2 regions of the Alloalcanivorax venustensis genome follow, and region 2 is predicted to be linked to the other one. Evidence: predicted binding sites of a transcription regulator. Region 2 holds the regulator's gene; the other holds the start of a gene.
What was found. The regulator LexA, encoded in region 2, represses DNA repair genes until DNA is damaged. The targets are predictions, from matches to a motif close to TACTGTNTANNTANACAGTA.

Region 1 (3,407 bases), 1.4 Mb from region 2:
AACACCGCTTCGGCGCCCACCCACTGATACAGGGCGCCGCCCAGCTGGCCGCCGATGAACACGCCCAGGAACTGGCTGGTGGAGTAAACGCCCATGGCGGTGCCGCGGGTGCCGGCGGGGGCGGCGCGGCCCACCAGCGAGGGCAGCAGCGCCTCGAGCAGATTGAAGGCCATGAAATAAACGAACAACGCCAGCACGAAGTGCCACAGTGTATTGCCGGCCAGCGCCAGCAGGATTTCAGCGACGATCAGCAGGCCCACGGCCACGCGCTTGATGGGCATGGCCCCGCGACGCTCGGCGGCGATGATCAGAGGTACCATGGCCAGAAAGCCGCCCACCAGCACCACCAGATACAGCAGGCTGTGCTGTTCCAGCGACATCCCGAGACGCTGCTTGAGCAGTTGCGGCAGCACCACGAACGACGCGGTCATGGTCATGTGCAGCACCAGGATGCCCACATCCAGGCGGCGCAGCACCGGATCGCCCAGCACGGTGCGGAAGCGCTGCGCGGCGGGCAGCGGTTCACTGCTGCGCACCCTGGGCGAGGGCACCCAGACCGCCACCAGCATCGCCGCCAGACCCAGCACCACGGTGAACCAGAACAGGCCGCTCAGCCCCAGCCAGCGGGCCAGCAGCGGCCCCAGGATCAGGGCGAGGATAAAGGAGGAGCCCACCGCCATGCCGATCAGCGCCATGGCGCGGGTGCGGCGCTGCTCGCTGACCACGTCGCCGATCAGCGCCATGATCACGCTGGCGATGGCCCCGGCGCCCTGCAGTGCCCGGCCCAGAATAACGCCGTGGATGCTGTCGCTGAGCGCCGCCACCGCCCCGCCGATGACGAACAGCAGCAGGCCGATCAGCAACAGAGGGCGGCGGCCGAAGCGGTCCGACAGCATGCCGAAGGGAATCTGCAGCAGGGCCTGCATCAGGCCGTAGGCGCCGATGGCGGTGCCGATCAGCAGCGGGGTGGCCCCGTCCAGTTCGGCGCCGTAGACGGCGAACACCGGCAGGAGCATGAACAGCCCGAACATGCGCAGGGCGAAAATCGCTGCCAGGGAGCCGGTGGTGGTCAATTCAGTGCGCCGCAGCGCGGCCCGGGAAGCGTCCGTCATGGTCCAACATCGGTGATACACAAAGGGACGGCGAGTGTACCAGATTCAATCCCGCGTCGGGTGATGATGGGCAGGCCGCCGCCGGAATCCGGGTCTAAGCCGTTCCGCCCAGTGGCCATCGGGCAGACGTTCCCCGCGACCGCCGTATAATGGTAAATTGAACCCCCGCCAATGCGATGATAAATTGGCCCCTTGAATCAGTTTTTTTTCGTATCCCCCTCGCGGGACACAACCTCCCGGTACACGGGACGCATCATGGACGAATTAATGGACACTCAAGAATCACAAAAGGTGTACGTGGTCGGCGGCCAGCATCTTCAGAACGCGCTGCTCACGGAGTTCCTCGACAAAGCGTCGATTACCGCCAGCGCGGTGAAGTCGGTGGACCAGGTCCACGAAGACGACCTGCGCGCCGTGGAGCAGAATCTGTTCCTGGTGGATTTCCATTCCGTGGATGTGAATGACGTCATCACCCGCCTGCTGGAAACGGACAAGCGTCTCGACAGCGAAATTCTGATCGGCGTGTTCAATGTCGACGACGACGATGACCTGTCGCGCCTGGCGGGCCTGCCGATGGTCAACGGCGGCTTTCAGCATGACTGCCCGCAGGGGCTGCTGACCAAGGGCATCAAGTCGATGTTCGAGGGCGAGCTGTGGTTCCCGCGCAAGGTGTTGCAGCAATACCTGGTGAAAAGCCGCGCCTTCAACAAGACCTTCGGCCGCAACGAGGTGAACCTTACCGACCGCGAGATCGAAGTGCTCAAGGTGATGGCCACCGGCGCCAAGAATTCGGAAATCGCCACGGTGCTCAACCTCAGCCCGCACACCATCAAGACCCACATCTACAACATCTTCAAGAAGATCAATGCCTCCAACCGCCTGCAGGCGGTGAACTGGGCGCAGGAAAACCTCTGATACCCCACCTGCCCGACGCCGGCAATCCGGCGTCAGGGCACCATCGTTCTTTCCCCCATCACGCTCTTTCCCCTATACTGCACTGTTCATTCTGACAGTAGCCAAGGGCACGCCATCTCATGGATACCATTCTGGTTCGGGGCGCTCGCACCCATAACCTGAAAAACGTGGACCTCGACATTCCCCGTGACAAGCTGGTGGTGATCACCGGACTTTCCGGGTCCGGGAAATCGTCGCTGGCGTTCGACACCCTCTACGCCGAAGGCCAGCGCCGTTACGTGGAGTCCCTGTCCACCTATGCCCGGCAATTCCTGTCGATGATGGAGAAGCCCGATGTGGACCACATCGAAGGGCTGAGCCCGGCGATCTCCATCGAGCAGAAATCCACCAGCCATAATCCGCGCTCCACGGTGGGCACCATCACCGAGATCTACGACTACCTGAGGTTGCTGTTCGCCCGGGTCGGCGAGCCGCGCTGCCCGCAGCACGAAGCCCCACTGGCCGCGCAGACCATCAGCCAGATGGTGGACCAGGTGCTGGCCATGGAAGAAGGCAGCAAGCTGATGCTGCTGGCCCCGGTGATCCGCGAGAAGAAAGGCGAGCACCTGCATCTGTTCGACGAGCTGCGCGCCCAGGGCTTTATCCGTGTCCGCGTGGACGGTCGTATCTACGATATGGACGACACCCCGGACCTGGACAAGAACAAGAAGCACACCATCGAAGTGGTGGTGGACCGCTTCAAGGTGCGCTCGGACCTGCAGAACCGGCTGGCGGAGTCCTTCGAGACCGCCCTCAACCTGGCCGACGATATCGCCATCATCGCCTCCATGGACGGCAAGCCCCTGGACGGTGACAGCGAGGAAATCACCTTCTCGGCGAAGTTCGCCTGCCCCCATTGCGGCTACTCGATTCCGGAGCTGGAGCCGCGCCTGTTCTCGTTCAACAACCCGGCGGGCGCCTGCCCCAGTTGCGACGGCCTGGGCGTGAAGCAGTTCTTCGACGAGGACAAGGTGATCACCAGCGAGGAGCTGTCCCTGGCGGAAGGCGCGATCCGCGGCTGGGACCGCCGCAATGTCTACTATTTCCAGATGCTCACCGCCCTGGCGCAGAGCCTGGATTTCGACATGGACGTGGCGTTCAAGGATCTGGACAAGACGGTGCGCCGCAAGATTCTCTACGGCACCGGCAAGGAGAGCGTGGAGTTCCGCTATCTGAACGACCGGGGCGACATCATCAAGCGCAACCACCCGTTCGAGGGCATCGTGCCCAATATGGAGCGGCGCTACCGGGAAACCGAGTCCGAGGCGGTGCGCGAGGATCTGGCCAGCTACCTGTCCACGTCCACCTGCCCCAGCTGCGACGGGTCCCGCCTGCGCGAGG
Region 2 (3,407 bases):
CAAGCACCGGGGTCGCCGGCGACGCCGCCCGGAAGCCCTCCAGGCCGCGCCGGCCATGGCGTCGCGGCGCCTTTCACGGTGGGCTGGCAGAGCCCGCCGAGAAGGCTATACTCGGCGTGAAGGTACTGAAAACAACCTCTGCCGGTTAAGGGAGAACACCATGACCTCACCCTATCGAAAGGTACTGGTGGCGATTGATTGCAGCGACGAATCCGCCGAGGTTCTGTCCCGTGCGGCGGGGGTCCAGGAAGGCACCGACGGGGAATTACACCTGATCCACGTGATCGAACCGCTGGCGCTGGCCTACGGCGCCGACGTGCCGATGGACGTCACCGACCTGCAAAGCGGCCTGGTCAAGCAGGCCCGCGACACGGCGCTGGAATACGCCGGCCACTACCGGATTCCGGAAAGCCGCATCCATGTGGAACTGGGGTCGATCGAAAAAACCATCCTCGACAAGGCCGACGACATCGGCGCCGATCTGATCGTGGTTGGCAGCCACACCCGCAGTGGCCTGGCCCTGCTGCTCGGCTCCACCGCGCGCGGCCTGGTGCCCGGCGCCCACTGCGACGTGCTCGCCGTGAAAATGGACAAGCGCAAGAAGGAAAGCTAGCGGAAACTGTGGGAGCGGGCCCCGCCCGCGAAAGGCAAGCGGAGCTTGCCGGCGGGATTCCAGAGGCTTTTCTATGAAGCCGCCAACAGGGTCTCTGGTATCCTGCCGGGCGGCCTGGCGGCGCCCTTTCGCGGGCAAGGCCCACTCCCACAGGGTGCCATTAGGTGAGTTGGGCGTTACCAGTGGCGCTGGGCGGCTTAGTGTTCCACCTGTAAAGCAGCCCGGCGAGTTCGCGGGCTTGCGTTTTGAGCGCGGCCAGCTCTTCGTCGCTGTCCCGGGGGCCGGTGAAGATCGGCACCTTGCGCAGCGCCGCCACCAGCTCCTGGTCCGGCGCCTGCATCCGCTGCACTTCCACCGCCCAGCGGATCTGATGCACCAGCATATGGAAGAACGCCAGCCGGGTGGCCAGCGTGTAGGGCGAGTCGGGGCGGTCGAAATCGGTGAATTCCAGCTTCGCCATCACCGCCTCGCGGGCGGCGTCCGCCACGCGGATGGTGGCGCTGCGGGCGGTGCCCAGCAGCATGGACAGCGTCCCGAACACCTCGCCCGGGGACACGTAATACAGCACCGCCGAGGGTGCGCCGTCGGCGCTCTCGCCCTGCACCACCAGCTGGCCGCGCAGCAGAAAGTACAGTGACGATTCCACTTCCCCGGCGCGGATCACCCGGTCGCCGGGGCCGGCCTCGATGATTTCCGTGCGCGCCAGAAGCAGCGCCCGCTGGTCCGCGTCGTCACGCGCCACCTCATTGAAAAACGGCACGCCGGAAAGCAGTGCCTCCACCCGCGCGTGATCCGATTCCTGCCATTGGGCGTGCTTCATGTCTCCCCTCTTCCCCGTGTATGGCGGCCTCATCCTAGCCCGAACGTTTCCCGGATTGCCACCGCCGAACAGGCCGTATTCACTCGCACGGTGCAAAAAACCACTGGACATATTACACTGTCCGTATTATCAGTGTACGTAACAGCGGAACCGTGCCCGAGGAGGCCGACATGAGCATCGCATTAACCGCACGCCAACAGCAGGTTCTCGATTGCATTCGTGCGTCCCAGATGGAGACCGGCATGGCCCCGACCCGGGCTGAAATCGCCGAACGCATGGGCTTTCAATCGAAGAACGCCGCGTCCGACCACCTGCGCGCCCTGGAGCGCAAGGGCTACATCCGCCTGCACGGCGACCGCTCGCGGGGCATCCAGCTTCTCGATCTGGCCCTGGAGATGGGCGATGAGGTGCCGGTGGTGGGCAAGGTCGCCGCCGGTACGCCGATCGAGGCGATCGAAAACGTGGAGCGCACCGTGCCGGTGCCCCAGGGGCTGTTTCGCCAGCGCCCCACCTATCTTCTCAAGGTCCAGGGCGATAGCATGATCGAAGCCGGCATTTTCGACGGTGACCTGATCGCGGTTCGCAAAAGCCAGACCGCCCGGTCCGGCGAGATCGTGGTGGCGCGCATTGACGATGAAGTCACGGTGAAAACCCTTAAACTAAATCGTTCCAGCGCCACGCTGCTGCCGGCCAACGACGCCTACGCGCCGATCCGCGTGGCCGCCGACGAGCTGATGATCGAGGGTATTTTCGTGGGTCTGATCCGTGATCCCAATGCGCATTGACACCGTTAACCGCCTTTTGGCAACCCTGTTGCTGGGCATCGCTCTGGCCGCCTGCCAGGGCAACGCCGGCGCCGGCGACGACGCCAGTAACGAGAGTAGTGAGAGACAGAACCGTATGTCGGACACCCGTTTGCTTGCCCCCTGCCCGTCCGCGCCGAATTGCGTGTCGAGCCTTGCCGAGGACGAACGTCACCGGGTGGCGCCGCTGCCCGGCGCCGGCAACCGCGCCGACAGCCTGGCGATGCTGGAAGAGGTGCTCGACACCCTGCCCCGGGTGGCCTACGAGCGGATCGGTCCGGCCCGCATTCAGGCCCGCTTCACCAGCCGGATTCTGCGGTTCGTTGATGATGTGACCCTGTACGTGCACGACGACGGTCTGATCGACGTGCGCTCCGCCTCGCGCATCGGTTACTGGGACCTGGGCGCCAACCGGCGCCGGGTGGAAGACCTGCGCGAGCGCCTCAACGCGCGCCTTGGACAACCCCAGCCCAGCCACGGATGAGCGGCATGCCGGAGCACGGCCCGCGCTGGGCGGACATCGGCGTCAATCTTGGCGACAAGCAGTTCGCCGAGGACAGTGAACAGGTGCTGGCCCGCGCCGCCGACAGCGGCGTGGCCCTGATGTTGCTCACCGGCACCAGTGTGCCGGAGTCGGAAGCCGCCGTGGCGCTGTGCCGGCAATGGGCCGACGCCGGCCCGGCCCTGTTCGCCACCGCCGGCATTCACCCGCACAACGCCCGCTTTTTCGACGCCGAGGCCGGCCACGCGCTGGCCGGGCTGCTGGCGCACCCCGAGGTGGCGGCGGCCGGGGAGATGGGCCTGGACTTCAACCGCGACTTCTCGCCCCGGGACGACCAGGAAAGCGCCTTCGAGGCACAGCTGGCGCTGGCCGCCGAGGCCGGCAAGCCGGTGTTCCTGCATCAGCGCGACGCCCACCACCGTTTCCTGCCGATTCTGAAAGCCTGGCGGCACAAGCTGCCCGCCGCCGTGGTGCACTGCTTCACCGATCAGCGCGAGGCCCTGTTCGACTACCTGGATCTGGATTGCCACATCGGCATCACCGGCTGGGTGTGCGATGAGCGGCGCGGTGGCGCCCTGGCGGAGCTGGTGCCGGAGATTCCCGGCGACCGCCTGCTGCTGGAAACCGACGCGCCCTATCTGCTGCCCCGGGATCTGCCGGAGAAGCCAC

Region 1: uvrA (excinuclease ABC subunit UvrA) is a predicted target of LexA. The motif match lies at 2,108-2,127, and genes of this name have one in related genera.

Annotation. Positions count from the first base shown of each region.
Region 1 covers NZ_CP179934.1:3,395,825-3,399,231, forward strand. Annotated here, with positions in the region: gene ACMG4O_RS15885 (MFS transporter) at 1-1,112, opposite strand, end outside; gene ACMG4O_RS15890 (LuxR C-terminal-related transcriptional regulator) at 1,380-2,027, shown strand; gene uvrA (excinuclease ABC subunit UvrA) at 2,147-3,407, shown strand, end outside.
Region 2 covers NZ_CP179934.1:1,978,691-1,982,097, reverse strand. Annotated here, with positions in the region: gene ACMG4O_RS09345 (universal stress protein) at 161-613, shown strand; gene ACMG4O_RS09340 (cyclic nucleotide-binding domain-containing protein) at 774-1,433, opposite strand; gene lexA (transcriptional repressor LexA) at 1,604-2,218, shown strand; gene ACMG4O_RS09330 (DUF1499 domain-containing protein) at 2,208-2,720, shown strand; gene ACMG4O_RS09325 (TatD family hydrolase) at 2,726-3,407, shown strand, end outside.